Regions from separate parts of the Mesorhizobium sp. M1312 genome, predicted to be linked through region 1. Evidence: predicted binding sites of a transcription regulator. Region 1 holds the regulator's gene; each other region holds the start of a gene.
The links. Region 1 encodes LexA, which represses DNA repair genes until DNA is damaged. Its sites were predicted from a motif close to TGTTCNNNNTGTGTTCNG; they were not measured.
Positions count from the first base shown of each region.

Region 1 (7,293 bases):
GTCAAGCGCGGGGCGGACGACGTCGATTTCGGCAAGGAAGGGGCGGCTGCGATGTTCGGCGAAGGCGAAGGCGGGACCGGGTTGATCCCCTCGCCCACCGGCGACGGACAGATCCTGTTCAAGATCGCCGAAGTTTTCGAGCCTGCCGGAGCCGACGCCAGCTCGGTGCCGGACGACGCGCAGAAATCCTTCACCTCCGGCATGTCCGACGACCTGCTCGACCAGCTGGTGGCGCAGCTGCAGACGCAATACGACGTTCGCATCGACCAGACCGCCGTTGCCCAAGCCCTGACCAGATGAGCGCGCTCAAGACCCATATCGCCAAGGTCGCCGCCGGCAACTCCCTTTCCTTCGAGGAGGCGCGCGAGGCCTTTGACATCATCATGTCGGGCGACGCTACGCCCGGCCAGATCGGCGGCTTCCTGATGGCGCTGCGCGTGCGCGGCGAGACGGTGAGCGAGATTTCCGGCGCCGTCGCCACCATGCGCGCCAAGATGCTGCGCGTCGACGCGCCCGCTGGCGCGATCGACATCGTCGGCACCGGCGGCGACAATTCGCACAGCGTCAACATCTCGACCGCATCCGCCTTCGTCATCGCCGCCTGCGGCGTGCCCGTGGCCAAGCACGGCAATCGCGGACTGTCATCGCAGACTGGTGCCGCCGACGTGCTGACTGCGCTCGGCGTCAAGATCGATATCCCGCCGGAAACAATCGGCCACTGCATCCACGATGCAGGCGTCGGCTTCATGTTCGCGCCGGCGCATCATCCGGCAATGAAGCACGTCGGCCCGATCCGCGTCGAGCTCGGCACCCGCACCATCTTCAACCTGCTTGGCCCGCTCTCTAATCCGGCCAGTGTGAACCGGCAGATGGTCGGCGTCTTCTTGCCGGAATGGATCATGCCGGTGGCCGAGACGCTTAAGGCACTGGGCGCCGACCACGCCTGGGTCGCCCATGGCGACGGCTATGACGAGATCACCACCACCGGCGAAACCCAAGTAGCCGAACTGGTCGGCGGCGAGATCCGCAGCTTTACACTGACCCCGGAAGCGGTCGGGCTGAAGCGGCACACCAAGGACGAGTTGCGCGGCGGCGATGCCGCCTACAACGCCCAGGCGCTGCGCGACATGCTGGGCGGCGCTGCCGGTGCCTTTCGCGATACGGTGCTGATGAACGCCGGCGCCGGATTGGTGGTGGCGGGCAAGGCGACGACCCTTGCCGACGGCATGGCGACGGCGGCGCAAGCCATCGACAGCGGCCGCGCGCTGAAAGTGCTCGACCGGCTGGTCGAGATTTCGAACGGATAGAGCCGTGTCTGATATCCTGCGCAAGATCGAAGCCTACAAGCGCGACGAGATCGCCGCGGCGAAGGCGCGCGTGCCGCTTGCCGAGATCAAGGCGCAGGCGAAGGACACCGATGCAGCGCGCGGCTTTCTCTCGGCCCTTGAAGCCAAGCGCAGATCCGGGAATTTCGCGCTGATTGCCGAGATCAAGAAGGCGAGCCCGTCCAAGGGCCTGATCCGCGCCGATTTCGATCCGCCGGCACTGGCCAGGGCCTATGCGAAAGGTGGCGCCGCCTGCCTTTCGGTGCTGACCGACGCACCGTCCTTCCAGGGTGCGCCTGAATTCCTCACCGATGCGCGCAACGCCGTGACATTGCCCGCTTTGCGCAAGGATTTTCTGTTCGAGCCTTATCAGGTGTTCGAAGCCCGCGCGTGGGGCGCTGACGCCATCCTGATCATCATGGCGAGCGTCGATGACGCCGTGGCCAGCGAACTCGAAACGACGGCGTTCGAACTCGGCATGGACGCGCTGGTCGAAGTGCATGACGAGGCCGAGACGGAACGCGCGCTGAAATTGTCATCACGGCTGATCGGCATCAACAACCGCAACCTCCGGACGTTCGAAACCAGCATCGAAACCTCGGAGCGGCTTGCGACGATGGTGCCGGTCGACCGCCTGCTGGTCAGCGAGAGCGGTATTTTCTCGCACGAAGACTGCCGCAGACTGGAACGGAGCGATATTGGTACGTTCCTCGTCGGCGAGAGCCTGATGCGGCAACAGGACGTGGCCATTGCGACGCACCTGCTTTTGACGGGCAAGGCGCCCGCAAATGCATCCGCCCGAAAATCGGAATCGATTTTCGGAGAGCACGATGCATAGATTCAAAGCATTAGAGCGTACTTTGTGCGTCCAAACGGACGCACGTCGCTCTGAGGTGACCTGACGATGTCGGCCGCCCTCACCCATCTTGGCGCGAAAGGCGAAGCCAATATGGTCGATGTCGGCGACAAGGCGGAGACGACGCGCACGGCAATCGCCGAAGGTCTTGTCTCGATGCTGCCAGAGACGCTCAAAATGATCCTCGACGGCGATGCCAAGAAGGGCGACGTGCTGGGCACGGCGCGCATCGCCGGCATCATGGCGGCCAAGAGGACGCATGAGTTGATCCCGCTCTGCCATCCGCTGCTGTTGACCAACGTATCCGTTGACATCGAACCGGACGCGGCGCTGCCCGGCCTGAAGGTCACGGCGCTGGCCCGCGTCACCGGCAAGACCGGCGTCGAGATGGAAGCGCTGACCGCCGTCTCGGTCGCCTGCTTGACCATCTACGATATGGCCAAGGCGGTCGACCGCGCCATGGTGATTTCGGGCATCAGGCTGGTGGAAAAGACCGGCGGCAAATCCGGCGACTACAAGGTAGGCGCCCAAGAGGCAGGCCGATAATGGCACTGCTTCCGGTCGCCGAGGCGCTCGAGCGTCTGCTTGAAGATGCTGCGCCCTCGCAAGCTGAAAGCGTCGCCCTGATGGACGCCGCCGACCGCGTGCTGGCGGAGCCGCTCATAGCACTTCGCACCCAGCCGCCGTTCAACGCGTCCGCCATGGACGGCTTTGCCGCGCGGGCCAAGGATGTCGCGTCCGTGCCCGCAAGACTTTCGGTGATCGGCATAGCGCCGGCCGGACGCGGCTTTGCCGGAACAGTCGGCCCGGCGCAGGCCGTCCGCATCTTCACCGGCGCGCCGCTTCCGGCAGGCGCCGACACCATCGTCATCCAGGAGAATGTCCGCGACCTCGGCGGCGGCAGCATCGAAGTGACCGCGTCGACCGTTGAAGGCCGCAACATCCGCCGCCTCGGGCTCGATTTCTCGAAGAGCGACGTGCTGCTGGAGAAAGGCCGCCTGCTTGATCCGGCGGCATTGTCGCTGGCGGCGTCGGCCAACCATCCGCAGGTCAGCGTGGTGAAACGGCCGCTGGTCGCAATCATCGCCACCGGCGACGAATTGCTGCCGCCGGGCAGCGATCTTGGCCCCGACCAGATCATCTCGTCCAATGCTTATGGCGTCGCCGCCGCGGCCCGCTCGGTCGGCGCCAGCGCGCTCGATCTCGGCATCGCCCCCGACCGGAAGGAGGCGATCGCCGCGCTGGTGAAAAAAGCGGTCGATGCAGGCGCCGACGTCATCGTCACGCTGGGCGGCGCCTCGGTCGGCGACCATGACCTGGTCCATGACGTGCTGACCGGCGAAGGCATGACGCTCGATTTCTGGAAAATCGCCATGCGGCCCGGCAAGCCGCTGATGTTCGGGCGGCTCGGCGACATCCGCTGCATCGGCCTGCCCGGCAATCCGGTGGCGAGCCTGGTCTGCACGCAGCTCTTTCTGAAGCCGCTGCTTGCGCGGCTCGGCGGCCGCGCTTTTCGGCAGGACCTGCGTCAGGCGCGGCTCGGCGCCGCCATGCCGGCCAACGATCTCAGGCAGGACTATGTACGCGCCGTGGTGAGCGAAGAAGCCGGCACGCTGCTGGCGACCCCGTTCGGCATCCAGGATTCGTCGATGCTCAAAATGCTGGCCGACGCCAACGGGCTGATCGTGCGCGAGCCATTCGCTCCCCCAGCCGCGACGGGCGTCGCCTGCAGCGTGCTGATGCTACGCTGAACAAAACGTCAACACTTTCATTAAACTTTAAACGGTTGCGGAACACAACTGGAACAGATAGTGTTTGTTCTGGGTTTGTTTTTCTGATTCTGTTGGGGGTCGCGATGCTGACACGCAAACAACACGAACTGCTGATGTTCATCCACGAGCGGCTGAAGGAAAGCGGCATTCCGCCCTCGTTCGACGAGATGAAGGAAGCGCTCGACCTCGCCTCCAAGTCGGGAATCCATCGGCTGATCACGGCGCTGGAGGAGCGCGGCTTCATTCGCCGCCTGCCCAACCGCGCCCGTGCGCTGGAGGTGCTGCGCCTGCCCGATTCGATCGCGCCCGGCCTCAATGCGGCGCGCAAATTCTCGCCGAGCGTCATTCAGGGCAGCCTTGGGCAGGGCAGCCTCGGACGACAGATCAAGCCGGCGCCTTCGCGCATGCCCGCGGCCGGCAATGACGACGACGTCGTTGCCACCGTCTCCATCCCGGTGATGGGCCGCATCGCTGCCGGTGTGCCGATCGACGCGATCCAGCACCAGACGCATTCGATCTCGGTACCACCGGATATGATCACCGGCGGCACGCACTACGCGCTGGAGGTCAAGGGTGATTCGATGATCGAGGCCGGCATTTTCGACGGCGACACGGTCATAATCCGCAACGCCGACACCGCCCAGCCTGGCGAGATCATCGTCGCCTTGGTCGACGAGGAGGAAGCGACGCTGAAGCGGTTCCGCCGCAAGGGCGCCTCGATCGCACTGGAAGCCGCCAATCCGGCCTACGAGACGCGCATCTTCGGGCCGGACCGGGTCAAGGTGCAAGGCAAGCTCGTCGGACTAATCCGGCGTTACTGAGTGGTGGCCTTTTTGGGCTTCTCGGCCTTGCGGTACGGCGGCAGGCCCCTCGCCTCGCGCGAAAATCTTCGCTGCTCGTGCCAGGGCCTATAGGGCTGTCTGACGGCAAAACGGATTTCTGCGCGCGTCGTCGCCGATAGCGGATCGAAGAAGACGGCGGCACTGCCCATGCGAGCGAGCTGCCGTTTGGTGACGACAAGAACCAGCGGATTGCGGCAGGGATTGTAATAGGCTGTGGCATCATCGATGACGATCAGATCCGCAAAGGCACAGGCTGGCCGCGCGGTTTTACGGTTGTCGGCGAGCGCGATGATCGCGCCGGACGGATGCCGGGCGAGGCACAGGCCGGCAGTGCAGTAGAAGGGCGCTCCCGGCGGCAGGTCGGCCGGATCGGCGAGGTCGAACCGCACGTCTCCTTTTTCGAATGTCTCGGGCTCGACAATGGTCGCTGAAACCAGCGCATGTTTCCAGTTGTCGGTGATGAATTCGTTCGAACGCACCCGGTTGACGGCAAGTTCGCCGCCGCCAATCGGCAGCGCCACCAGATGCGCATCTTCCGAAATCAGCACGTCGGGGGTGCGTGTCTCGGAAATCGTCAGCAGGCCGGCGAGCGCAAAGGGAAGTGCCGCAAGCCGCAACCATGTCGTCGCCATCGTGGCGATGACCAGGGCGACCGTCACCAGCAGAACCGACTGCAACGAAATCAGTCCGACTGCATCGATCGGCGACCGCTCGGAGATCCATCCCGATATTGCAATCATGGCTGTCAGCCCTTTGCCCATCATGTAGAGGAAAGGCCCATCCAAGCCGAAAGGCATTGCCAAGGCGCTGACGACGGCCAGGAACATGACGACCGTGACGATCGGCATGACGGCCAGATTGGCGAACAGGCTAAGCGGCGAGACGCGCTGGAAGTGCCAGATGGCAAAGAGCGCGGTGGCGCTGCCGGCAATGATGGAGGTCATTGCGATGGTACCTGTCCCAGCGGCGAGTTTCCGCGTGACGAAAGCGACCGGTGACCGTCGCTGTAGCGGCGCCGTGGCCTTGTCGGCACAATAGTCGGACCAGCCGGCATAGGCGCCCACGAGAGCAGCGGTCGCGGCGAAGGACATCTGGAAGCTTGGGCCGACCACCTCGTGCGGCGACACGACGATGACCGCGATGGCTGAAATCGTCAGATTGCGCATGGTGAGTGCCGCCCGGTCGAACAGCACGGCGACAAGCATTACCGCCAGCATGATGAAGCTGCGCTCAGCCGCGACCACGATACCGGAAAAAATGAGATAGGCAGCGATGGAAACGAGTGCGGCGGCAGCCGCATATTTTTTGACCGGCCGGCGCGACGAAAAATCGGGAAACAGCGCAAGTGCGCCGCGTAGCAATCCCATGATGGCGCCGGCGACAAGCGCCATGTGCAGGCCGGAAATGGAGATGATGTGGTAGATGCCGGTGCGCCGCATCGATTCGTTTATCTCTTCGGGAATGCCGGCACGCACGGCGACGATCAGCGCGGCGGCAATCTCCCCCTCGGCGCCACCGATGCTGTCCCTGATATGGTCGGCGATGGTTTCGCGCGCCTTTTCGATCGAGGAAGAAAGGCGCGCGGCGAACGGTGCATCTTCGGAAACGACGATCTTCGGATTGCCGAGGAAAAAGCCACTGGCACCGATACCGGCGAAATAGCTGTCGAAGGAGAAGTCATAACTGTCCGGCCTAACCGGGCCAGTCGGAGGCAGAAGCCTCACATAGCCGGTTGCGACCGAGCCTGCGGTCATCTCAGCGGGAATTTTGCGTGCCGAAACCCTGACACCTTTCGGCGCATAACGCAGTGTCGGCCGGGCGGTCGACATCACGTCGATGGTCAGCCTGATCCGGCCGTTCGCCATCTGGTCGAGCCTAACGACACGGCCGGTGAGCTGGGTCTGGATTTCCGAACCGAGCATCTGCGTTCCCACGCGCCAGGTTTCAACCTTGGCGGCGAGAACACCGAGTGCGCACAGCAACGCTGCCATGAAGCACAAATGCGTTTTGCGCCATGAGCGCGTCACCGCCGCACACAATGCCGTGAGGACCACGACGGCAATGGGCTGCGGAAAGTCCGGTTCGACGGCAAGCGAAAAGTAAACGATCACCCCGCATGCCAGAAAAACCGGCACCAGCAGGAAGGCGACGCCGCGGTCGAGTTCCAGGCCGGCTGCCGAGGCCACGCTGTTGCGGATACCGGATGGTGAAAGACGGCTGAGCTGTCGGCGGAAACGAATGACAGGCCCAGGTGTTGGAGCCGGTGTTGGCGCGGAGCGGTCCGGCGAAAGAGGCTGAATGCCCGGGTGCGACGCAGGCAGCAAAACGGGTAGCGGCTCGGCGTAAGGAACGTCCGCAAACAGCGACCGTTCGCTGACGCTTGTGATCGCGCCCTCGCTCTCGTCCACGCCGCGGCCCGGTCCAGCCATCGGGTCTGCCCCTTGCGCCCTTGACCTCCTATGCTACATGAACGCGCGACGCGCGAAAGTCCGCGCAAT
Region 1 is NZ_JAMYLQ010000004.1:14,662-21,954, reverse strand. It holds gene NKH36_RS07065 (SurA N-terminal domain-containing protein) at 1-300, shown strand, start outside; gene trpD (anthranilate phosphoribosyltransferase) at 297-1,307, shown strand; gene trpC (indole-3-glycerol phosphate synthase TrpC) at 1,312-2,163, shown strand; gene moaC (cyclic pyranopterin monophosphate synthase MoaC) at 2,230-2,727, shown strand; gene NKH36_RS07045 (molybdopterin molybdotransferase MoeA) at 2,727-3,932, shown strand; gene lexA (transcriptional repressor LexA) at 4,037-4,774, shown strand; gene NKH36_RS07035 (ComEC/Rec2 family competence protein) at 4,768-7,224, opposite strand.

Region 2 (7,293 bases), on a different contig from region 1:
CGATGGCGCCGCGATCCAGGCGAAGCTCGATGAATTGATCCGGGTCAGCAAAGCCAAAAACAGCTTTATCGGCATCGAGCATCTGACCGAATCCGAGGTCCAGGAGATCCGCGAGAAATGTGAGCGCGCGGCGAAGCGGCATGACCGGCAGGTCGCCGATACGACCGTCAAGAAAGCCGCGGCGCAAAAGCACAGCTCGAAGACTAATGCAGCGTGAGCGTCAGCTTTCCATGAACGCCGCGAACGCTTCCTTGTGGTCCGGGTGCCAGCGCGATAGAGCAGGGCGGTTCTCTATGACGTCGCCTATCGCCCAGGCCATGCGCTTTTCGTCCATGGACCGTGTCGCCTCGTTATCGGGGCACAGGATGTAAAAGTCGCCACGCACCAGCGCGGCCAGCATGAAGTCGATCACCTGCTCGCCGGTCCAGGCGCCGGCGGGCTTTTCGGTCGCACCCTCGGTCAGGCCCGTAAATGTGAACCCCGGAATGAGCAGATGCGCCGCAATCTTGGCGCCGGGCTCATTGCGCAACGCATGCGCCAGGCCTTCGGTAAAGGTCTTCACGCCGGATTTGGAGACATTGTAGGCAAGGTTGCCGGGCGGCATGGTGATGCCTTGCTTGGAGCCGGTGTTGACGATCAGGCCCGGTTTTCCTGCAGCCAGCATACGCGGCGCGAAGGCCTCGACGCCATGGACGACGCCCCAGAAATTGATGTCCAGCAGCCGTCTCCAGGCCTCGCGGTTTTCCCAAGGTTTGCCGGGATTGTTGCCGACGCCGGCATTGTTCATCAACAGCGACACGCCGCCGAAGGCACCGAACGTCTTTTCGGCCAGCCGGTCGACTTCGTCGGCTTTCGAGACGTCGGTGGCGACAGCAAGTATTGCGCTATCGCCGGCAATCGTGGCAACGGCGCGGGCAGCCTCATCGAGCCGCGCCCCATCGAGATCGGCAAGCACGATTTTCAGGCCCATCGCTGCCAGCCGCTTGGCCGCGGCAAGGCCGATGCCGCTTGCGCCGCCGGTGATGACGGCAACGTTGCCGGAGGTAAGGGCAGGCAAAGCGGTCTGGATTTCGGCATCGGGGGTCATAGGCGATCGTGTCCTCATTCCTTGTTCAGGTTGCGCCGAACTTAACGCGGCGACGGGCTCGCGCAAGCCGCTTTGGCGTCCTTGGGTTGACCATATCGGCAGGCGCTGCGCATGCTGTCCGCGTAAGAAGGAGATTACCGATTGACCGACTGGATCGAGATCCTGAAAGAACAGACCGCCACCGGCGACCAGATGAGCCGCGAGGTTTCGCAAATGCTTGCCAATCCCGACATCAGCGAAGCGCAAGTGAGGACGCTGTTTTCGGCGCTCGAAAAACAGGCGGAATTCGTCGAGAAGCTGCGCATGGCGCTGGAGAAATTCGGCCATGATTTTTCGGTGATCAAGGCCGCCGAGCGGCTGGAGGAACGCTATGCCGACCTTGCGGCCTCGGTGGCGGAAAAGCTGAAAGCGATGCGGGAATAGGCAGACCTATTTTTCGATCAGCCTCTCGAACCGCCTGTCCGGTACGAACCAGATCATGGCAACCAGCACATAGAGCGCGACGCTGATCCATTGATTGACGAAGGCCAGCGGAATGGCGGCGATGTAGAGGACCACCGAGATCTTTTCCTTGCGGTCGGTGCCTGCCGCTCTGGCGAAGGCAGTGTCGTTGCCATGCAGCCGGTGCAGCATGACGACTAGAATGAAGTAGGCGGCCGCGCAAAGCGCCAGGACAACACCGTAAACGGCGACAGGCACCGGCGCGAAATGGTTTTCGCCCATGAAGGCGGTGGTGACGGGCATCAGCGACACCCAGAACAGCAGATGCAGATTGGCCCACAGCACGTGGCCATCCACCCGCTGCACGGTGTGGAACATGTTGTGCAGATTGTTCCAGTAGATGCCGACGTAGATGAAGGACAGCACGTAGCTGAGAAAGGTCGGCCACAGAGGTGCCAACGCGGAAAACTCCGCGCCATGCGGCACCTTCAATTCCAGCACCATGATGGTGATGATGATGGCGATGACGCCATCGGTAAATGCCTCAACCCGTCCCTTGCCCATGGATTCTCTCTGCTGCGCTTGCCTCATCCTAGGCGATCGAAGTGGCTGGAGGGAAGGCCTGGGCGCCGTCGTTCAGCCGTTCGGCGTCTCGGGCGAAAGATGCGCGCGCGCTGGCCCGGCACGCCAAGACCGGTGTCCGGCGGCTCGCCGGCCTGTCTCCCTCCTGCATGGGCCTTTTTTCTGAGCGAGGCTTTTCTCACACCCCGGTGACAAACCCGTCCAGCACGCGTTTCTGGCCGGCCTTGTCGAAGTCGATGGTGAGCTTGTTGCCTTCGATGGCGGAAATGTTGCCGTTGCCGAATTTCTGGTGGAAGACGCGATCGCCGACACTGAAGGGGGATGGCTTGTCAGCGACGGATTTGGCGACCAATTCGCCGTCGATGGTGCGGCCCTTGATCGAGGTGCGGCCGGCGCCATAGCCGGAGTCGGTTTCGCCATAGCCGATGCGCTCGACCTGGTGGCCGGAACGCGAGCCCCAGTTGCGGTCGGTCGCCTCAGTGCGGTTCTGTTGCGCGCGCTGCCAGCCCGGCGTCGCATAAGTGCTGGAGAAGGCGCCGGATTTCTCGGTGCCGCCTGTATTGCCGCCAACATTGTCGAAGCGCGACGCGCCATAGGGGTTCTGCCTTCCTGCCCCCTGGCCGCCCCGTCCGGAGGCGAAGGAGCCGCCGCCGTAGGCATTGCCGTAGCCGCCATAGGAGTTGCCGCTCTCGGCGACCTCGACATGGGCTTCCGGCAATTCATCGAGGAAGCGCGAGGGGATGGTCGATTGCCACAGGCCGTGGATGCGGCGGTTGGACACGAACCACAAATGCAGGTTCTTCTTGGCGCGGGTCAGCCCGACATAGGCCAGCCGCCGTTCTTCCTCCAGCCCGGATCGGCCGCCCTCGTCGAGCGCGCGCTGGTGTGGAAAAAGACCTTCCTCCCAACCAGGCAGAAAAACCGTCTCGAATTCGAGGCCCTTGGCCGAATGCAGCGTCATGATGTTGACGGCGTCGAGCTCGGCGTTCTGCTCGGCGTCCATCACCAGTGCGACATGTTCGAGGAAGGAGCGCAGCGATTCGTACTCCTCCATGGAGCGGATCAGTTCTTTCAGGTTTTCCAGCCGACCGGGCGCTTCCACCGAGCGGTCGTTCTTCCACATGTCGGTGTAGCCGCTCTCCTCCAGGATGGTCTCGGCGAGCTCGGTGTGCGGCGTCGTCTCCAGCGCCTTCTGCCAGCGCTCGAAATTGGCGGCGACTTCGCGCAGCGCCGCGCGCGGCTTCGGCTTCAACTCGTCGCTCTCGGCAAGTTTTTCCGCAGCCTCCAGCATCGGAATGCGCAGCGCGCGCGCCGTGTCGTGGATCTGGCGGATGGTGGCTTCGCCCAGCCCGCGCTTCGGCACGTTGACGATGCGCTCGAAGGCAAGGTCGTCCGCCCCTTGCGCGACGACGCGGAAGAAGGCCAGCGCATCGCGGATTTCGAGGCGCTCGTAGAAGCGCGGGCCGCCGATGACGCGATAGTTGAGGCCGAGGGTGACGAAGCGGTCCTCGAACTCGCGCATCTGGAAGGACGCGCGGACAAGAATCGCCATGTCGTTGAGATTATGCTTCTGCCGCTGGTAGGCCTCGATCGTTTCGCCAACGGCGCGGGCCTCTTCCTCCGAATCCCAGGCGGCATGGACATGCACCTTCTCGTCGTCCTCGGCGATCTTTTCGGTGAACAGCGTCTTGCCGAAGCGGCTTTCATTGTGGGCGATGAGGTGGGAGGCGGTGCCGAGGATATGCGCGGTGGAGCGGTAGTTGCGTTCCAGCCGGATGATCGTGGCGCCGGGGAAATCCTTGTCGAAGCGCAAGATGTTGTCGACCTCGGCCCCGCGCCAGCCATAGATCGACTGGTCGTCGTCGCCGACGCAGCAAATATTTACTTTGTTATCGCTCACGGGCTGTTCCGCGCCTGCCGGCGCGGGCCCTCCGCGAGGGCCTCGCAACGGCTCGGACGGACGGTCGTCCTTGCGGCCTTCGGCCGGAATTCCCGATTCATCCTTCGGAGTTGCCGGTCTATAGCTACCCGCCTCCGTTCTATCCTGAACTCCGGAAAGACTTGGAACGCGACCACCCGGAGAGCCACTTCGTGGTGGTTGCGGCCCGCCCGGCCGCTGCGCAAGGAGCCGCAGCCACATGTATTGGGCAGTGTTGGTGTCCTGATACTCGTCGACGAGTATATAGCGGAAGCGCTTGTGGTATTCCTTCAGCACGTCCGGATAGGCGCGGAAGATGCGGATCGGGTGGCACAGAAGATCGCCGAAGTCGCAGGCGTTCAGCGTCTTCAGCCGCTCCTGATAGGCCTTGTAGAGCTCGCGGCCCTTGCCATTGGCGAAGGCGCGGGCGTCGCCCTCGGGAATATCGGCGGGGCCTAGCCCCTTGTTCTTCCAGCCGTCGATCATCTGGGCGAACTGCTTGGCCGGCCAGCGCTTGTCATCCAGACCTTCGGCCTGGATGAGCTGCTTGATCAGGCGCACGACGTCATCGGTGTCGAGGATGGTGAAGTCGGATTTGAGCCCGGCGAGCTCGGCGTGGCGGCGCAGCAGCTTCACTCCAATCGAGTGGAAGGTGCCGAGCCACGGCATGCCTTCGACATTACCTTCGCCGATCAGCAGACCGATACGCTGCTTCATCTCGCGCGCCGCCTTGTTGGTGAAGGTGACCGCCAGTATCTGCGAGGGGAAGGCCTTGCCGGTGGCGAGGATGTGAGCGATGCGGGTGGTCAAGACGCGCGTCTTGCCGGTGCCGGCGCCGGCCAGCACCAGAACCGGACCCTCGGTGGTTTCCACCGCCAGCCGCTGCTCGGGGTTGAGCCCGTTCAGATAATCGGGCGCATTGTTATGGCCGCTACGGGCAGCCATGGCGCGCGCAGCGATGCCCGACGGGGCCACGGGCCGCGCGTTCGGTTCGTCAAAAAAAGGCATATCTTCCGAAAAGCCGGGCATCTCCCCCCGAATGTAGTGATTCGGCAGCGAAAGGCTAGAAGTGTCTCCGTTTTGTTCTCTGTCCAGGGCCGGAACCTACAAACGGATAGGTTTAACCCACCGAGTCGTGGAGCGCTGCATGCTGGGCTTCACTCATCCGTGACTGGACCATGCGAGCTTCTATCTTATCTTGCGCGGCGGGACTGTTTCCCCAAGCCGAGGAGAGCGTCACGACAAAACCGAGCCCTGCCAGCCCAGCCGTCGCGACACCCGCCATTACCCAGGCGATGATCGACGCTTATGACGAATACACGCATCTGACGCTCGACCGGCGGCGCTTGATGGAACAGTTGACCAGGCTTGCCGGATCAGGTGCGGCGGCGGCCGCAATTGCGCCGCTGCTGGCGGCGAATTCAGCCCGGGCGGCGATCGTAGCCGAGGACGATTCACGCCTGACCGGCGAGGACATTAGCTATCCCGGCAGCGGTGGCGAGATGAAGGGCTATCTGGTCAAGCCGGCCGGCCAGTCCGGCAAGCTCGGCACCGTCATCGTCGTGCATGAGAACAGGGGGCTCAACCCGCATATCCGCGATTTGGCGCGGCGCGTGGCGCTGGAAGGGTTCGTGGCGCTTGCCCCGGACTTCCTGTCGCCGCTCGGCGGCACGCCGGCCGACGAAGACAAGGCGCGTGAGCAGTTTTCCAAGCTCGATCCGGCGCAGACCGTCGCCAATGCGGTCGCAACGGTCGCTTTCCTCAAGGGACATGCGGACGGCAACGGCAAGGTCGGCGCGGTCGGCTTCTGCTGGGGCGGCGGCACGGTGAACACAATGGCTGCCAACGCGCCGGATCTGGCTGCCGCTGTCGCCTATTACGGCATGCAGCCGAAGGCCGAGGATGTGCCGAAGATCAAGGCGGCGCTGCTGCTGCATTATGCCGGGCTCGACACCCGCATCAATGCTGGCATCGACGCCTTCAGGAAGGAGCTCGATGCAGCCGAGGTCGAGTACACGATCTATGTCTATGAAGGTGCCAATCATGCCTTCAACAATGACAAATCCGCGGCCCGCTACGACAAGAACACGGCGGATCTCGCCTGGGGCCGGAGCACCTTCCTCAGGGAAAAGCTTGCCTGATCAGGCATTTGCCGGTTTGTGAAAAGCGACGCCGGCCACCACCAGTGCGATGCCGAGGCAATCGGTAAGGCTGGGTATCTGGCGGAGCACAATGACGCCGATCAGCGTGGCGGTGACCGGCAGCAATGACAGCATCAGCGCGAAGCTCGATCGCGGCAGCCGCGACATGGCAAGCTGGTCGCAGATATAGGGGATGACCGACGAGCAGATGCCAACGCCGATGGCGGCGATGAGCAGTGGCGGCGCCGAGAAGGCCGGCAGCGCATCGGTGAAGCCGATCGGCAGCACGATGACTAAGGCGACCGCCATGGCGGCACCCAGGCCGGCGATGCCGTCGCCAGCGCCGGCGCGGGCAACGCGATGGCCAAGCACGATGTAGCCGACGAACAGCGCGCCGTTGAGGAAGGCCCAGAACAGGCCGATCGGGTCGCTTGACCATTTGACATCGATCAGTAGCAAGGTGCCGACGACGGCAACGGCAAGGGCTGCGAGATTGCGCGGGCTTCTGACGCCTACCAGCGCGACGCCGATGGTGCCGACGAATTCGATCGCCGCGACCAGCGAGATCGGCAAGCGGTCGAGCGCCAGGTAGAAGGAGCAATTCATCACGCCAAGGCAAGCGCCAAAAGCGAGAAGCAGCAGTCGTGTCGGCCGGTCGGCGCGGGCGAAGACCGTCCAGGGCGGGGTCAGCGGCGCGAAGACCAGGGTGGCCGTGACGATGCGCAGCCAGGCCATGCCGAGCACGCCGACATGCGGGAAAAGCAGCACGGCGAATGCCGGCCCGAGATAATGGAACACGGCGCTGACGCCGAACCAGACATGCGGCGGCAGCGAGGTCGCCAGCTTGCCAAAAACAGGGCCGGCGAGCGCAGAGACTGCGCCTGGGGCTTGCGCTTGATCATCCATAGGATCATTATCGCAGGCGATCTTTCTGGTTTATATGGATGATGACCAGCCAAAGAGATCATTGATTTTCCAAAACCAAGGAGTTTTCCCTGAAACGCCTTCGAACCGAAAATCCCGGCTTGGATGCGGCAGATCTGAAAATCCTGCGCCTGCTGGAGAAGGATGCGCGTACCAGCACCGCTGAACTGGCGCGCTCGGTCGGCCTGTCGGCGCCCAGC
Region 2 is NZ_JAMYLQ010000002.1:302,707-309,999, reverse strand. It holds gene NKH36_RS04220 (low affinity iron permease family protein) at 1-217, shown strand, start outside; gene NKH36_RS04215 (SDR family NAD(P)-dependent oxidoreductase) at 221-1,087, opposite strand; gene NKH36_RS04210 (hypothetical protein) at 1,229-1,510, shown strand; gene NKH36_RS04205 (TMEM175 family protein) at 1,517-2,092, opposite strand; gene NKH36_RS04200 (ATP-dependent helicase) at 2,289-5,057, opposite strand; gene NKH36_RS04195 (dienelactone hydrolase family protein) at 5,324-6,169, shown strand; gene NKH36_RS04190 (EamA family transporter) at 6,170-7,075, opposite strand; gene NKH36_RS04185 (Lrp/AsnC family transcriptional regulator) at 7,165-7,293, shown strand, end outside.
Region 2: a site for LexA is predicted at 5,099-5,116, ahead of NKH36_RS04200 (ATP-dependent helicase). Genes of this name have one in related genera too.

Region 3 (7,293 bases), on a different contig from region 1:
CGCCTCGATCTCGGCCATCTCGCGCGCGGCTTCGGCCTCGGCCAGCAGCGGTGCCAGCGAAGACAGAGGCGGCAGCCGCGGTGTCTCGAAGGCCAGCTTCTTCGTGCCCGGCGTGTCGGCGACGATCTGTTCCATATAGGCCGGGCTGAAATGATAGGAGATGCAGCGGTCGCCGGCGCCATGCTCGTGCCCACACTCGTAGCAAGTGCCAGGGTTGCCGAGCAGAAGCGCGCCCGGCGTCAGCATCGCCGTGCCCTGGCGTGCGCTGTAGCGGAAGGTGCCATTGGTCACCGCGGCGACGCAAAAATTACGATGCTGTTCCTCGAACGGGCGATCGGCGGCGCCGGCAGTGCAGACCACGTCCGACACCCGCCAGCCTTTTCCGGACGCCAGTGTATGCACGCTCGTCGTCATGGCTTGAAAGATAGCAATTTTCCCAAGCGCAAGAAGCCTGCCAAGGCCTATTCCTCCCGGTCTCCTGACAAGAAGAGACCACAACCATGTTCAATTCATCCTCCTTTGCCGAAGCCCTGCACAGCGACGGGCCAGCCGCAAACCTTGCCGAGAAACTGGATCTTTACGGCCGCTTCGTCGGCGCCTGGATATTCAACGCCACGCGCCATCTCGAAGACGGCCAAGTGCTGACCGGGCGCGGCGAGGTGCATTTCGGCTGGGTGCTCGAAGGCCGCGCGATCCAGGACGTATGGATCCTGCCCGCGCGGAACACTGGCGCACAGGCTTCCCTCGGCAAATGGACTTTCTATGGCACGACACTGCGCGTCTATGACCCCGGCGTCGACGCCTGGCATATTTTCTGGAGCGATCCGCGCACCCAATATTACAGCCGCCAGCTCGGTCGCGCCGAGGGCGACACCATCGTCCAGCAAGGCGCTGACGGCACCGGCGCTTCGGTGCGCTGGAGTTTCTCCCGCATCACCGAAAATTCCTTCCGCTGGCTGGGCGAACGCTCGCAGGACAACGGCGCGACCTGGCGGCTCGAAGTCGAGTTCCTGGCGCGGCGCGCGGGGGGAAGTTAATGGGCACCGAGGAACGCAGCGGTGCGAAATGAGAGCCGCAGCGATCCTTCCCACCCCCCTCTGTCCTGCTGGACATCTCCCCCGCAAGGGGGGAGATCGGATGTCACATCAGCCTTCGCCAAATCTCCAACGTTGAGCAAGATAGCGCGGCTGACTGAGCTGCCAATCTCCCCCCTTGCGGGGGAGATGGCCGGCAGGCCAGAGGGGGGGTGCTGTCCCGTCGACATCAAAAGGTTTCCCGGCACGCGGGCAGTTTCTCCAGCAGTTTTCACCGCTCCTACTTTGCTCTACCAATGCTGGGGTCTCGGGCACGGCCCGGCGGGGAGGGTCAGAGATGCCGAGCTTCGACAGCCTGTTCAATGCCTTCGTCACCATTCTCGTGACCATCGACCCGCCTGGCCTGGCGCCGCTCTTCCTCGCCGTGACACGCGGCATGAACCGCGAGGAGCGCAACCAGGTTTCTGTCCGGGCCTCGATCATCGCTTTCCTGGTGATGGCGCTGTTTGCAATCGCCGGCGCATCGATCCTGTCGGTGTTCGGCATCACGCTGCCGGCGTTCCGCGTCGCCGGCGGGTTTCTGCTGTTCTTCATAGCCTTCGAAATGGTGTTCGAGCGCCGGCAGGACCGCAAGGAGAAGATCGGCGACGTCGCCATCACCAAGGACATGATCCACAATATCGCCGCCTTTCCGCTGGCGATCCCGCTGATCGCCGGTCCGGGAGCGATTTCAGCGACCGTCCTGCTGTCCGGCTCGTTTCCAGGTTTTGGCGCGCAGGCAGCCCTTGTCGGCATCATCGCGATCTGCTGGTGTTCGTGCTGGCCGAGCGCATCGACCGCATCCTCGGCCAGACCGGCCGCTCGATCCTGACCCGGCTGCTCGGCGTCATCCTGGCGGCGCTCGCCGTGCAGTTTGTCGCCGATGGCATCAAGGCGCTGATGGCGGCATGACAATGAAAGCGGCCTCGCGCTTGATTGCCGAGGCCGTCATTTTCATCGTCCATCTCGCGCGACGAGCCGCCGCCACTGGACGCCATCCTACTTAGCCGTGGTGTCGATGACTTCGAAGTCGTGGGTGATCTCGGCGGTCTTGGCCATCATTGCCGAGGCCGAGCAGTATTTTTCGATCGACAGGTCGATCGCCCGTTTCACCTTGTCGGGCGAAAGCGCGCGGCCCTTAACGATGAAATGCATATGGATGCGGGTGAACACCCGCGGCTCCTTCTCCGCCCGGTCGGCGTCGAGCTCGACCACACAGTCTTCGACCGCCTCGCGGCCCTTTTCGAGGATGTGGACGACATCATAGGCCGAGCAGCCGCCGGTGCCGAGCAGCACCAGTTCCATCGGGCTTGGCCCCGGCGTCTTGCCGTCCGGCCCGAACGCGGTCCCAAGCACAACCTTGTGGCCGCTGCCGGACTCGCCGACGAACGTGCGCTCCTCGACCCATTTGACCCGTGCTTTCATCTGATACGTCCTTTCACCGCGCACTACTCAAACGGACAACGTCCCGAAAATCCAAGACAGATTTTCGAGACGCCAATGCGTGGCCCCAAATAGCTGGCGTTGTCAGCTCGCGCAGAGCCGTTTGCTCCGAAGGATCAGAACGGAATTTCGTCGTCGAGTTCGCGCGACGAACCGCCGCCACCCTTACTGCCGCCACCGCCGCCGCGATTGAAACTCTCGCCCGGGCCGGACTGGCCGAAGTCCGAACCGCGGCTGCTGCCGCCACCGGCATAGCTGCCGACCTGACCGCCCTCGCCCTGCCCGCGTGCGTCGAGCATCTGCAGCTCGCCACGGAATTTCTGCAGCACGATTTCGGTCGTGTAGCGGTCATTGCCGGTCTGGTCCTGCCATTTGCGCGTCTGCAACTGGCCCTCGACATAAACCTTCGCACCCTTCTTCAGATACTGCTCGGCGACCTTGGCGAGCTGGTCGTTGAAGATGACGACATTGTGCCACTCGGTCTTTTCCTTGCGCTCGCCGGAAGTCTTGTCGCGCCAGCTTTCCGACGTGGCGACGCGGATATTGACGACCGGCTCACCCGAATTCAAACGGCGGATTTCCGGGTCCGCCCCGAGATTGCCCACCAGAATGACCTTGTTGACGCTACCCGCCATGATACTTCTCCGCGCTCATCCGAAACAAAATTTCTGTCGCTCACCTTATAGACTGCGGACAATCCCCGCCTGCCGCGGCTGCCTTTTCCCACAAGGTTTTTGTTCTCTTTTCGTTCTAGGCCCACCAAACCCAACTGTCAAGGAATGTCAGCAATCGATGGGGTTCGCCGCGCCATTTCATATGGGCGCGAAAAGACCACTTGCCAAATCAATAAGTGTAGACTTATGCTTCTATCATGATCGAAGCAGAGATTTTTCGAGCGCTTTCCGACCCGACGCGCCGCGCCGTCTACGAGCGGCTCTCCGCTGGCGAGATGACCGTGTCGGAATTGCGCAGCGGCATGACCGTGTCGCAACCGGCCGTGTCGCAGCATCTCGCGGTGCTGCGCGGCGCCGGCCTGGTGGTCGAGCGGCGAGCCGGCCGCAACGCCTATTATCGCGCCGATCCGCAAGGGCTCGACCCACTGCTCGGTTGGATCGAGCGCTACCGCGCGTTCTGGCCCGAGCGTATCGAAAGGCTCAAGGCGGTTTTGAAGGATATGGATCAATGACGGCAAAACAGCATTCAGACATGGCGGCAGATTCGATCGAGTTCGAGTGCGAGCTTCCAGAGCCGCCGGAAAAAGTGTGGCGGGCGCTGACGGTACCAGACCTGCTCGCAGCCTGGATGATGCCGAACGACATCAAGCCTGAAATCGGCGGCCGCTTTGCCTTTGCTAAGGCTGATGCGCAGATCGAGTGCGAAATCCTCGACGCCGAGCCAGAACGCCTGCTGCGCTATTCCTGGCGGGAGCGGCCGGCGCCTGGCAATACAGCGGATCCGCTGGACAGTATCGTCACCTTTACGCTCGACCGCACCGTGTCGGGCGGTACGCATCTGCGCATCGTCCACAATGGATTTACGCGAGTAGCTGCGCCTGCGGTTGCAGGCACCGGTTGCCGGCTTTCGCTCAACGCACACAGCCCCAGACAGACCATTGCCGCAAACGCGCCTCGCCTCCTGCGTGCGGCCTGAGCGGCACAACGGAGAAAAGCGATGAGCGGTTTTGCCAACCTTGTGCCGATGGTGATCGAGCAGTCGAGCCGCGGCGAACGCGCCTTCGACATTTTTTCGCGGCTGCTGCGCGAGCGCATCGTCTTCATCAACGGTCCGATCGACGACAATGTGTCGGCGCTGGTCTGTGCCCAGCTTCTGTCGCTGGAATCCGACAATCCCGATAAGGAGATTTCGCTCTACATCAACTCGCCGGGCGGCGTGGTGACCAGCGGTTTCGCCATCTACGACACGATGCAGTATATAAGCAGTCCGGTATCGACCGTCTGTATGGGCTTTGCCGCCTCAATGGCCTCGTTTCTGCTGATGGCGGGCACGCCGGGCCGGCGCATCGCGCTGCCCAACACCAGCATCCTGCTGCACCAGCCGTCAGGCGGTTTCCAGGGCCAGGCCTCCGACATCCAGCGCCACGCCGAAGGCATTCTCAGGACCAAGCGGCGGATGACCGAGCTTTACGCGCACCATTGCGGTCGCACCTTCGAAGAGGTCGAACGCACGCTCGACCGCGACCATTTCATGACCGCCGAGGAGGCAAAGACTTGGGGGCTTGTCGATCATGTTTTTGACACGCGTAAAAGGGCGGCGTGAAAGATAGCCGGCTCATGAGCGACGACGGCCAAGTCATTCTGCGAGTTTGATCGCCACTGGTCTGGCTTCGACCATGGCGCGGCGATATAGTCCGCCGATGCTCGACAAGATTTCACGCAGCCGTTTGAACCGCGTAGTCATCGGTGTTGCCGTCGCGGCCATGACCTCCGGAGCGGCGTTCGCCGAAGACAATTCAACGCCGTCGGAGAACGGCACACTGCCCGGAGTGGCCGGCGACTGTCGCATCGCCAAGCCGGCTCCCGACCCCGACGATGCCGTGCCCAGCGACGGCCAGTTCAAGATCGGCGATACCGACGTCAGGATTTCCGGCAGCATAACCTTCGATGTCGGCGCCGGCGAGATCAACGTCCCCCGGCGATAGGAAACATCCATCGGCCGTCTCGCTGCCACTGATCTCAAGGCACTCGTGCCGCTTGCGGCCATTTGAAACGAACGGCCCCGCCGCTGCTTCCGCAAACGGTCGGGGCTTTTTTTGGATCTAAAAATCCAAAACTCGCCGGGAGTACACTGCCGGCTTTTGATTTCGGATGCTTCGCGGCGTTCAGCCGACGATCCGACTAGTAGTCTCTGATTTTATGGGGATCGGCAGGTCACGGTTTGTCGGGCGGCGTAAACGCCTAGCCCTGGCACTTATGCCTGCCGCGGCTCCAGCGACACGTGGAGCCTCAGGGGACTGTCCGGTGGAGTCATTCCTCTGCTCTCCTTTTCTGTCCATTGCGACTGGCGTCGTCCGAAGCACATATCGCAAAAGCCCGCGGCGTCTCGCAGGCCACCTTGGGTGGCGAGGCCATCGAAAGACAGCCGGCTTCGGTGACGTTTGGAGTCTGCCCCCCTGAGGCTGAGACGTCAACCGTTGGATAGCCGATTACAAAAAATGTGATCGCTTAAATGGCAAATCCGAAATTCGCTCCAGTTTTGAGCAGCGCGGGGTCGGCCGTGGATTAGAGTGCTGCGTGGTGCGCGCGAAGAGTGACTATCGACAGATGCCCCCATTTGCTAGAGTACGCAGTTTGGAGTGGAGAGGGTATGTATCTCCTTATTCTGTCGGCCCTTGTGGGATTTATCTTCTGCTCGGTCGGCTTGGTTTTGCTCGTGAGAGGCCATGGGAAGAAAAGCGACCGCAACGTTCTACGCTCGTCGTATTGGTTTGCTGCGGCGGCAGCGATTGTATTAATGGGTACGGTTTCTTTTGTTGCGGTGTGACTTCGCTCTCCGTCGGCGGGCCGCGTCCACGTCGGTCGCTAGCAGCCCGCCCGTTTATAGGTCCGCGACCCAGCAAACGCGTGGAACTTCAAACCCACCATGATGGGGCGGTTTGTGAAGCTGGTTTCACAGACGCATTTGTCAGGAGCGTGTTCGGCCTTTGTTCTTTCCGCTTGCTCGCCCGCGCGAAAGACGGTTAAAGGCTTTGGTCGAGAGTTGTGGCGTCTCTCGAAAAGGTGACGAAATTACCTACATAGGGGATGGTCGGGACAACCCGCCATCCCATGAGATTCCAGATCTGAGGCGGCGACCGGCGATGGCCGACCATAAATATCTTTCCATTCGCGGGGCGCGCGAACACAATCTGAAGAATGTCGATCTCGATCTGCCGCGTGACAGCCTGATCGTCATGACCGGCCTGTCGGGGTCCGGCAAGTCGTCGCTCGCCTTCGACACCATCTATGCCGAGGGCCAGCGCCGCTATGTCGAGAGCCTGTCGGCCTATGCGCGGCAATTTCTAGAGATGATGCAGAAGCCTGATGTCGACCAGATCGACGGATTGTCGCCGGCCATCTCAATCGAGCAGAAGACCACTTCGAAGAATCCACGCTCGACGGTAGGCACGGTCACCGAGATCTACGACTACATGCGCCTGCTGTTCGCGCGCGTCGGCATTCCCTATTCGCCGGCCACCGGGCTGCCGATCGAGAGCCAGACGGTGTCGCAGATGGTCGACCGCGTGCTGGCGGTCGAGGAAGGCACGCGTCTGTTCATCCTGGCGCCGATGGTGCGCGGCCGCAAAGGCGAGTACCGCAAGGAACTGCTGGAGCTGCAGAAAAAGGGGTTCCAGCGCGTCAAGGTCGACGGTGTCTTTTACGAAATAGCCGACGTGCCGGCGCTGGACAAGAAGTACAAGCACGATCTTGACGTCGTCGTCGACCGCATCGTCGTGCGCGGCGATCTGGCGACGCGGCTTGCCGATTCGATCGAGACCGCGCTGAAGCTCGCCGACGGGCTGGCGGTGGCCGAATTCGCCGACCGGCCGCTCGACGCCAGCCAGACCGGCGAGGATTCGGTCAACAAGTCGAAGAACGAGACGCATGAGCGCATCCTGTTCTCGGAAAAATTCGCCTGCCCGGTGTCCGGCTTCACCATCCCCGAGATCGAGCCGCGGCTGTTCTCCTTCAACAACCCGTTCGGCGCCTGCCCGACCTGCGACGGCCTCGGCAGCCAGCGCGCCATCGACGCCAGCCTGATCGTGCCCGACGACAACCTG
Region 3 is NZ_JAMYLQ010000012.1:98,468-105,760, reverse strand. It holds gene NKH36_RS16180 (AraC family transcriptional regulator) at 1-414, opposite strand, end outside; gene NKH36_RS16175 (hypothetical protein) at 501-1,037, shown strand; partial or broken gene NKH36_RS16170 (MarC family protein) at 1,438-1,985, shown strand; gene NKH36_RS16165 (OsmC family protein) at 2,073-2,498, opposite strand; gene ssb (single-stranded DNA-binding protein) at 2,633-3,151, opposite strand; gene NKH36_RS16155 (ArsR/SmtB family transcription factor) at 3,388-3,702, shown strand; gene NKH36_RS16150 (SRPBCC family protein) at 3,699-4,166, shown strand; gene NKH36_RS16145 (ATP-dependent Clp protease proteolytic subunit) at 4,188-4,793, shown strand; gene NKH36_RS16140 (hypothetical protein) at 4,867-5,175, shown strand; gene NKH36_RS16135 (hypothetical protein) at 5,841-6,017, shown strand; gene uvrA (excinuclease ABC subunit UvrA) at 6,334-7,293, shown strand, end outside.
Region 3: a site for LexA is predicted at 3,252-3,269, ahead of ssb (single-stranded DNA-binding protein). Genes of this name have one in related genera too.

Region 4 (7,293 bases), on a different contig from region 1:
CAAGGGGAGGTGCTCGATCAGCGCGTTATGATGGTCGAAGCGCGCCGGACTTCCCAGCCTTCCCGTTCCAGTTCCGGCACGCTGTGGTTTTCGCTCGGATAGCCGACACAGAAGTAACCGATCAGCGTCCACTCCGGCGGCGCGTCCAGGATCGTCGCCATTTCGGCCGGATCGAGGATAGAGACCCAGCCCATGCCTATTCCTTCCGCGCGCGCCGCTAGCCAAAAGGTGTGGATCGCCATCACCGCCGAATATTCGATGGTCGCGGGCATGGTCAGGCGGCCGAGCCCATGCCCCTGTTCTGTCGCGCGGTCGGCGAAAACCGCGAATTGGCAGGGGGCTTCGTTCAGGCCGGCGAGCTTCAGGCGCGCATAGAGCGCGGCGCGTTCGCCGCCGAACGATGCGAGCGCCTCTGCACTGCAGTGCTCAAAGCACGCCCTGACGGCGGCGCGGCACTCCACACTCTCGACCATGACGAAACGCCAAGGCTGGCTCAGCCCGACCGAGGGCGCAATACTGGCGACGTCAAGCAGCCGCTCCAGCGCCCCTTCGGGGAGCGGCGTCGGCTTGAATCGCCTGACGTCCCGCCGCCACAGGAAGAGGTTGACCAACTCGGCGCGAAAATCGTCCGGGAATTCCGGGTCTGACGTCATGGTGTCGTGCTGCCTTTGCTAGGGGGTAGGGGGGGTACGGGAGTAGGGGAGTAGGGGAGTAGGGCAAGGCAGTAGGTATGCGCGCCGCCGCTACTCCCTTACTCCCTACTGTCTTACTCCCCTATGCAGCGGCCGCCGCCACCTTGCGGCCCAGGCCATCATGCAGGTCGAGGCAGCGCTCGAACCACTGCGCCACCACATCGCTGTCGTCGAGCAACTGATAGGGCGAGGCGATGCGCGCCCATTGCAGCGCGCCAAAGACGATGTAGTCGGTAAACAGCGGTGATTGGCCGCCGATGAACGGCTGATAGGTGAGCATCGAGCGCAACGGCTCCAGCGAGGCGCGGAAGGCGCCAAGGCCGGCGTCGCGCGCCACCACCACCTCTTCCAGCCTCTTGCCGAAGCGCTGCTCGCGGTTCTGGCGGAAATAGGCGGCATTCGCCTCATCCTGCATGGCGTGGAGGTCCATGATCGCCCCGGTGGTGATATAGGGGTGAGTGGTCAGTTGCGACCAGCGTTCGGTGAAGCGCGCCATCGCCTTGCCACCGTCACCGGAAAACAATGTCGGCCGCTCAGGATAGGCCTCGTCGAGATAAAGCGCGATGGCGAAGGAATCGGCGACCACCTTCTCGCCGTCGCGGATCACCGGGACGAGTTTCGAAATGCCGCCCTCAACAGTGGGCACTTCGAGAAAGCGCGTCGGCACGGTTGAGATGTCGAGCCCCTTGTGGGCGAGCGCCATCGCAGCCTTCCAGCAATGCGGACTGAACGGACGGGCGGCATCGCGTCCGACGAGGTCATAGAGCAGAATGGTCATTGGCGGCGGCGCCCTTGCGGTCTACTAGAGCGAGGTGCGTCCACTTGGAAAGTACGCTCTAGCACTTTTGAATCTAAGCGTCGTGGTTTCCGAAAACGGTACCGATTTTCGGGCCGATGCGGCAGGCAGCCGAAACGGGGTCTCGCGGGTCGGGAGAAAAAGATGAAACAGCACTTCATGATGTTTGCAGCCTACAATCAATGGGCCAATAGCCGCATCTACGATGCCGCCGCCGATCTCGATGAGGAAGAATTTCACCGCAATGTCGGGGTTTTCTTCGGCTCGATGATGGGCACGCTCAACCATGTTCTGACTGCCGATCGCATCTGGATGAGGCGCTTTACCGGCGAGGGGGACGCGCCGGCCAGGCTCGACACGATCCTGCACCGCGCCCTGCCGGGCTTGCGGCTGGCGCGCGAGGCCGAAGACAAAAGGATCATCGACTGGGTCGGGGCTTTGAGCGACAAGGCTTTGTCTGGCCGCTTCTCCTACATGACCGTCTCCGATATGCGCACCGTATCGCAGCGATTGGCGCCGGCGCTCGATCATTTCTTCAACCACCAGACCCATCACCGCGGCCAGGCGCACACGATCCTGACCGTTCTGGGCCGGCCTTCGGTGTCACTCGACCTGACGCTGTTCCAGCGTAGCGACGAGGGGCGCGCCTACGCCTGATTTCGATTATCCGGATCGAATTGACAGGAAAACCCGTCGAAGACGAACAGCATCTTCGACGGGCCATAGTCGCAAAGAGGCCTAGCCACGTGTCAGGCGGCGTATCCGCCCTGGCCGCGGGCGGCCGGCTTGACCGAGACCGCCGGCTGGGTCGACGGCCAGAGAATGCCTGCCGTCACCGCGAAGGTGATCAAGGCATCGCGCGCCGCTTCGGGCGAGATCTCGCCGGCGCGTGCCGCCTCGCAGGCCTTCACCGCTGCGCCGTAGCTCAGGCGTCGCCGCGATGGCGGGAACTCGGTCAGGAACTCATGCATGTCGAAGAGCGAAGCGAGCATGCGCTTATGGCCGGCGCCGACGGTTACGGCGACCGGGGTGAAAAATGTCGTGTCGTGCATTCTGGCCTCTCGAATTGGGCGGAGGTGTCGGCGGACGCCGCTCTCCGATCTGAATCGGACGCCCAGAAACGCGGATTGCGGCATCAGGTTCCATGTTGCCGAGATTTGATTTTCGCCACCAAGCTCCGCCGTATGAGCGGCGTGCCGAAGAGGCAGCCTATTTCCACATGTCACGCATGCGGGCGCCAAGGTCGACGCGCACTTGCGGCTGGCGGCGCGGATCGTCCTTGGCCTGGACGCTCGCCCATGATGTCTGTTCGAAGGTGCCGAGGATCGAGGCCGGGATGAAGCGGGTGCGCGAGGCGTAAACGTGACGATCGCCGCGCGCCGCCTGGCCGTGGACGAAAAAGCGCTGCGGCATGACCAGGTGCAGGCCGTCCTTGGCCCGCGTCATCGCCACGTAGAGCAGGCGGCGCTCTTCGTCGATATCCTCCTTCGAGCCGACGGCGAGATCGATCGGGATGCAGCCGTCGACGGTGTTGAGCACGAAGACGTTCTTCCATTCCTGGCCCTTGGCCGAATGGATGGTCGACAGGATCAGATAGTCCTCGTCGCGATGCGGCGGCCCGGCCTCGTCGCTGGTTGCATCCGGCGGATCGAGCGTCAGCTCGGTGAGGAAACGCTCGCGCGAGGCATAGCCCGAGGCGATCTGTTCGAGCTGCAGAATATCGGCCCGGCGCGTCGTTGCGTCCTCGTGGATGCGGTCGAGATGCGGCTCATACCAGAGCCTGACCTGTTCGAGATCAACAGGCCATTTTCCCGACCCGGTGCGAAGCTGCGAGAACAGCGCGACGAAACCCGGCCAGTCGTCGGCGGCGCGTTGCGGCGGCCGGTAGCGCGCCAGCCCCATCGCTTCGTCGAGCGATGTCGCCATGGTGTCGACGATCTGCGAAGCCGCCGAAGGGCCGATGCCGGGCAGGAGCTGCAGCACGCGAAAACCGGCAACGCGGTCGCGCGGGTTTTCGGCGAAGCGCAGCACCGCCAGCACGTCCTTGACATGGGCGGCGTCGAGGAATTTCAGCCCGCCGAACTTGACGAACGGGATGTTGCGGCGCGTCAGCTCGATCTCCAGCGGCCCGCTGTGGTGGGAGGCGCGAAACAGCACGGCCTGCGCCCTTAGCGCCGTGCCGGCCTCGCGCTCGGTCAGGATCGCCTGGCAGACGTAACTCGCCTGCTCGGCCTCGTCGCGAACGCTGACCAGCTTCGGCTTTTCCGCCGATTTGCGCTCCGACCAGAGGTTCTTGGTAAAGCGCTCCGAGGCCTCGCCGATCACCGCATTGGCGGCGGCCAGAATGGTCTCGGTCGAGCGGTAGTTGCGCTCCAGCATGACGATCTCGGCCGGCCGCGCGAATTGTTTGGGGAAGTCGAGGATGTTGCGCACTTCCGCCGCGCGAAACGAATAGATCGACTGCGCGTCGTCGCCGACCACCGTCAGCCCGGATCCGTCCGGCTTGAGCGCCGTGAGGATCGCGGCCTGCAGCCGGTTGGTGTCCTGGTACTCGTCGACCAGCACATGGTCGAACCGCCCGCCCAGATGCGCTGATATCTCCGGCTCGCCGGCCATCTGCGCCCAGTAGAGCAGCAGGTCGTCGTAATCGAGCACGTTCTGCGCCTGCTTGGCCTCGACATATCGGGCAAACAGCGCCTTAAGCTGTTCTGCCCAACCCGCGCACCAGGGAAACACCGAACCGAGAATCTCGCCGAGCGGCGCCTGCGCGTTGACCGCACGCGAATAGATCGCCAGGCACGTGCCCTTGGTCGGAAAACGGCCTTCGGTTTTCGAGAAGCCGAGTTCGTGCCGAGCGAGGTTCATCAGGTCGGCCGAATCCTCTCGGTCATGGATCGTGAAGGCCGGATCGAGGCCGATCTCCAGCGCATAGTCGCGCAGCAGCCTGGCGCCAATGCCGTGAAATGTTCCGGCCCAGCTCAGCGCATCGGTGATGATGGAAGCGTCCCGGCCGAGCACCTCGCCCGCGATGCGCTCGACCCGCTTGGCCATTTCCGATGCGGCACGACGCGAAAACGTCATCAAAAGGATGCGCCTGGGGTCAGCGCCCCTGACGATCAGATGCGCGACGCGATGCGCCAGCGTGCTGGTCTTGCCGGAGCCGGCGCCGGCGATCACCAGTAACGGCCCGGCGACCTTGCCGTCGCCATGCTCGACGGCGAGGCACTGCTCGGCATTCAGCTTCGCGAGATAGGCAGGCCGGAAAGTCGAATCATGGGCAGCGAGGTTCATTGCCCATCAAGCATCGTTTCTGCTTTGTTCGCAACGCTTTCGACGCGAAAGTTGCGATCGCTGCGTTCGATTCTCCGGCGCACCAGCCGATGAACTGGACCTAGCGCTGGGGCTCTACGCCTATCGCCGCCGACTGCCGCGGCAACGACTTGTCGTCATCGGGAGACGGCAGCAACAGCGGATCGAAGTCGTCGGGCACCTCGTCAATGATTTCCCGGACTATGCGGTAGGTCACGTAAACAGCGGCCCCGGCTATGAGCAGGCGGATCATGATTTTCTCCATTGGTGTGGACCAACCGAAGAGGCGCCGTTTTGTTCCTCGCTTTCTCGTCTTGTTTCCCGCCTCCGAACGCCCCGAGCTCTGCCTGACCCGCGCAACCAAATCGGCACCGCCTCGTTTGCCCGATGACAGGAGGTTGCGATGAACAAGCTCTCAATTTTGCTAGCCCCGACCTGGCTCGTTTTGGCGGCTGCGCTGGCTGTCGCGGCGTGCGATAACAACATTCCCCCGACAAAGGCCCCCGGCGCCGATCAAAACCCGCAGGTCGACCCTGCGCCCAACTCGAAGCCAGACGGATGATCAGCCCCGGACGCCGCCGGCGCAGTGAACGGTGTGAGGAAAAATGGCCGGCGCCGCTTGGGAGGAGATGGCGCCGGCCAGGCGGGTATCAGGTCCGCCGCACACCTAGACATAGCTGAGTCTTGCCCTTGCGTCATGGTGCGATCGCGGAACACGACCGCCTTGCCCCAGCAATTAACTGACAAATACGCAATTTTCCGGATGCAAGAGGTCGATGCTCGCCAGGCGCCATCATCTGGTCGTCGCGACAGGTTCCTGCCCCAATGCGGGGTGACCCCTTGTCCGGCGAGCCTGCCGCGGCATCAGGCAACCTGCCGCCGCCGGCCGTTTTCATGGCCTTATGCGGCCAACCGGCGCTCAAGCTCTTGCGAAGCGCTGACGTCCCGTGCAAAAGCGCGGCCATGCTGATCATTAACGACCTTTCGCTCCGCATGGCCGGACGTCTGCTTCTCGACCATGCCTCGCTGACCTTGCCGGCCGGCAGCAAGGCAGGCCTCGTCGGCCGCAACGGCACTGGCAAGACCACTTTGTTCAAGGCGATCACCGGCGACCTCGCCTCCGAGACCGGCTCGATCGGCCTGCCGAAGAACACGCGCATCGGCCAGGTGGCGCAGGAAGCGCCCGGCACCGAGGAGCCGCTGATCGAGATCGTGCTCAAAGCCGACCTTGAACGCTCCGCATTGATCGAGGAGGAAAAGTCGGCGACCGATCCGCACCGCATCGCCGACATCCACATGCGGCTGGCCGATATCGACGCCCATTCGGCCGAGTCGCGTGCCGCCACCATCCTCGCCGGCCTCGGCTTCGACGACGGCGCCCAGCGGCGGCCGGCCTCGTCGTTCTCCGGCGGCTGGCGCATGCGCGTCGCACTCGCGGCGGTGCTGTTTGCCGAGCCCGATCTGCTGCTGCTCGACGAGCCGACCAACTACCTCGACCTCGAAGGCACGCTATGGCTGGAAAACTACGTGTCGAAATATCCCCACACCGTGCTTCTGATCTCGCACGACCGCGACCTGCTCAACCGCGCCGTCAACTCGATCGTCCATCTCGACCAGAAGAAGCTGACCTTCTGGCGCGGCGGCTACGACCAGTTCGAACGCCAATACACCGAGCAGCGTGAATTGCAGGAGAAGGGCAGGGTCAAGCAGGAAGCCGCGCGCAAGCACATGGAATCCTTCGTCGAGCGCTTTCGGGCCAAGGCTTCCAAGGCGAGACAGGCGCAGTCGCGGATCAAGGCGCTGGAGAAGATGAAGCCGATCGCCGCAATTGTGAACGACAACGTGCGGCCGTTCTCCTTTCCCGAGCCAGTAAAGACCGTGGCCTCACCGATCATTGCGCTGAACAACGTCAATGTCGGCTATGTCGAGGGTGAGCCGATCCTGAAAAAAATGACGCTGCGCATCGATGCCGACGACCGTATTGCGTTGCTCGGCGCCAACGGCAACGGCAAGTCGACTTTCGCCAAATTGCTGTCCGGCCGCCTGAAGCAGGAGACCGGCACCATGACGGTGGCGCCCGGGCTGAAGGTGGCGATCTTTGCCCAGCATCAGCTCGACGATCTCCGGCCGAACGAAAATGCCTATGAGCATGTCCGCCGGCTGATGCCGGAAGCGCCGGAATCGAAAGTGCGCGGCCGCGTCGCCCAGTTCGGCCTGACCACCGAAAAGATGAACACCGCCGCCAAGGACTTGTCCGGCGGCGAAAAGGCGCGTCTGCTGATGGGCCTGTCGGCTTTCGAGGGGCCAAACCTGTTCATCCTCGACGAACCGACCAACCATCTCGACATCGACAGCCGTGAATCGCTGATCCATGCGCTGAACGAATTTTCCGGCGCCGTCATCCTGATCTCGCACGACCGCCATCTGCTCGAGGCAACGGCCGACCGGCTATGGCTGGTCAAGGATGGAACGGTCAATCCTTTTGACGGCGACCTC
Region 4 is NZ_JAMYLQ010000009.1:84,465-91,757, reverse strand. It holds gene bluB (5,6-dimethylbenzimidazole synthase) at 18-653, opposite strand; gene NKH36_RS13200 (glutathione S-transferase family protein) at 775-1,470, opposite strand; gene NKH36_RS13195 (DinB family protein) at 1,633-2,145, shown strand; gene NKH36_RS13190 (DUF982 domain-containing protein) at 2,238-2,540, opposite strand; gene NKH36_RS13185 (ATP-dependent helicase) at 2,698-4,779, opposite strand; gene NKH36_RS13180 (hypothetical protein) at 4,880-5,050, opposite strand; gene NKH36_RS13175 (hypothetical protein) at 5,201-5,359, shown strand; gene NKH36_RS13170 (ABC-F family ATP-binding cassette domain-containing protein) at 5,761-7,293, shown strand, end outside.
Region 4: a site for LexA is predicted at 4,794-4,811, ahead of NKH36_RS13185 (ATP-dependent helicase). Genes of this name have one in related genera too.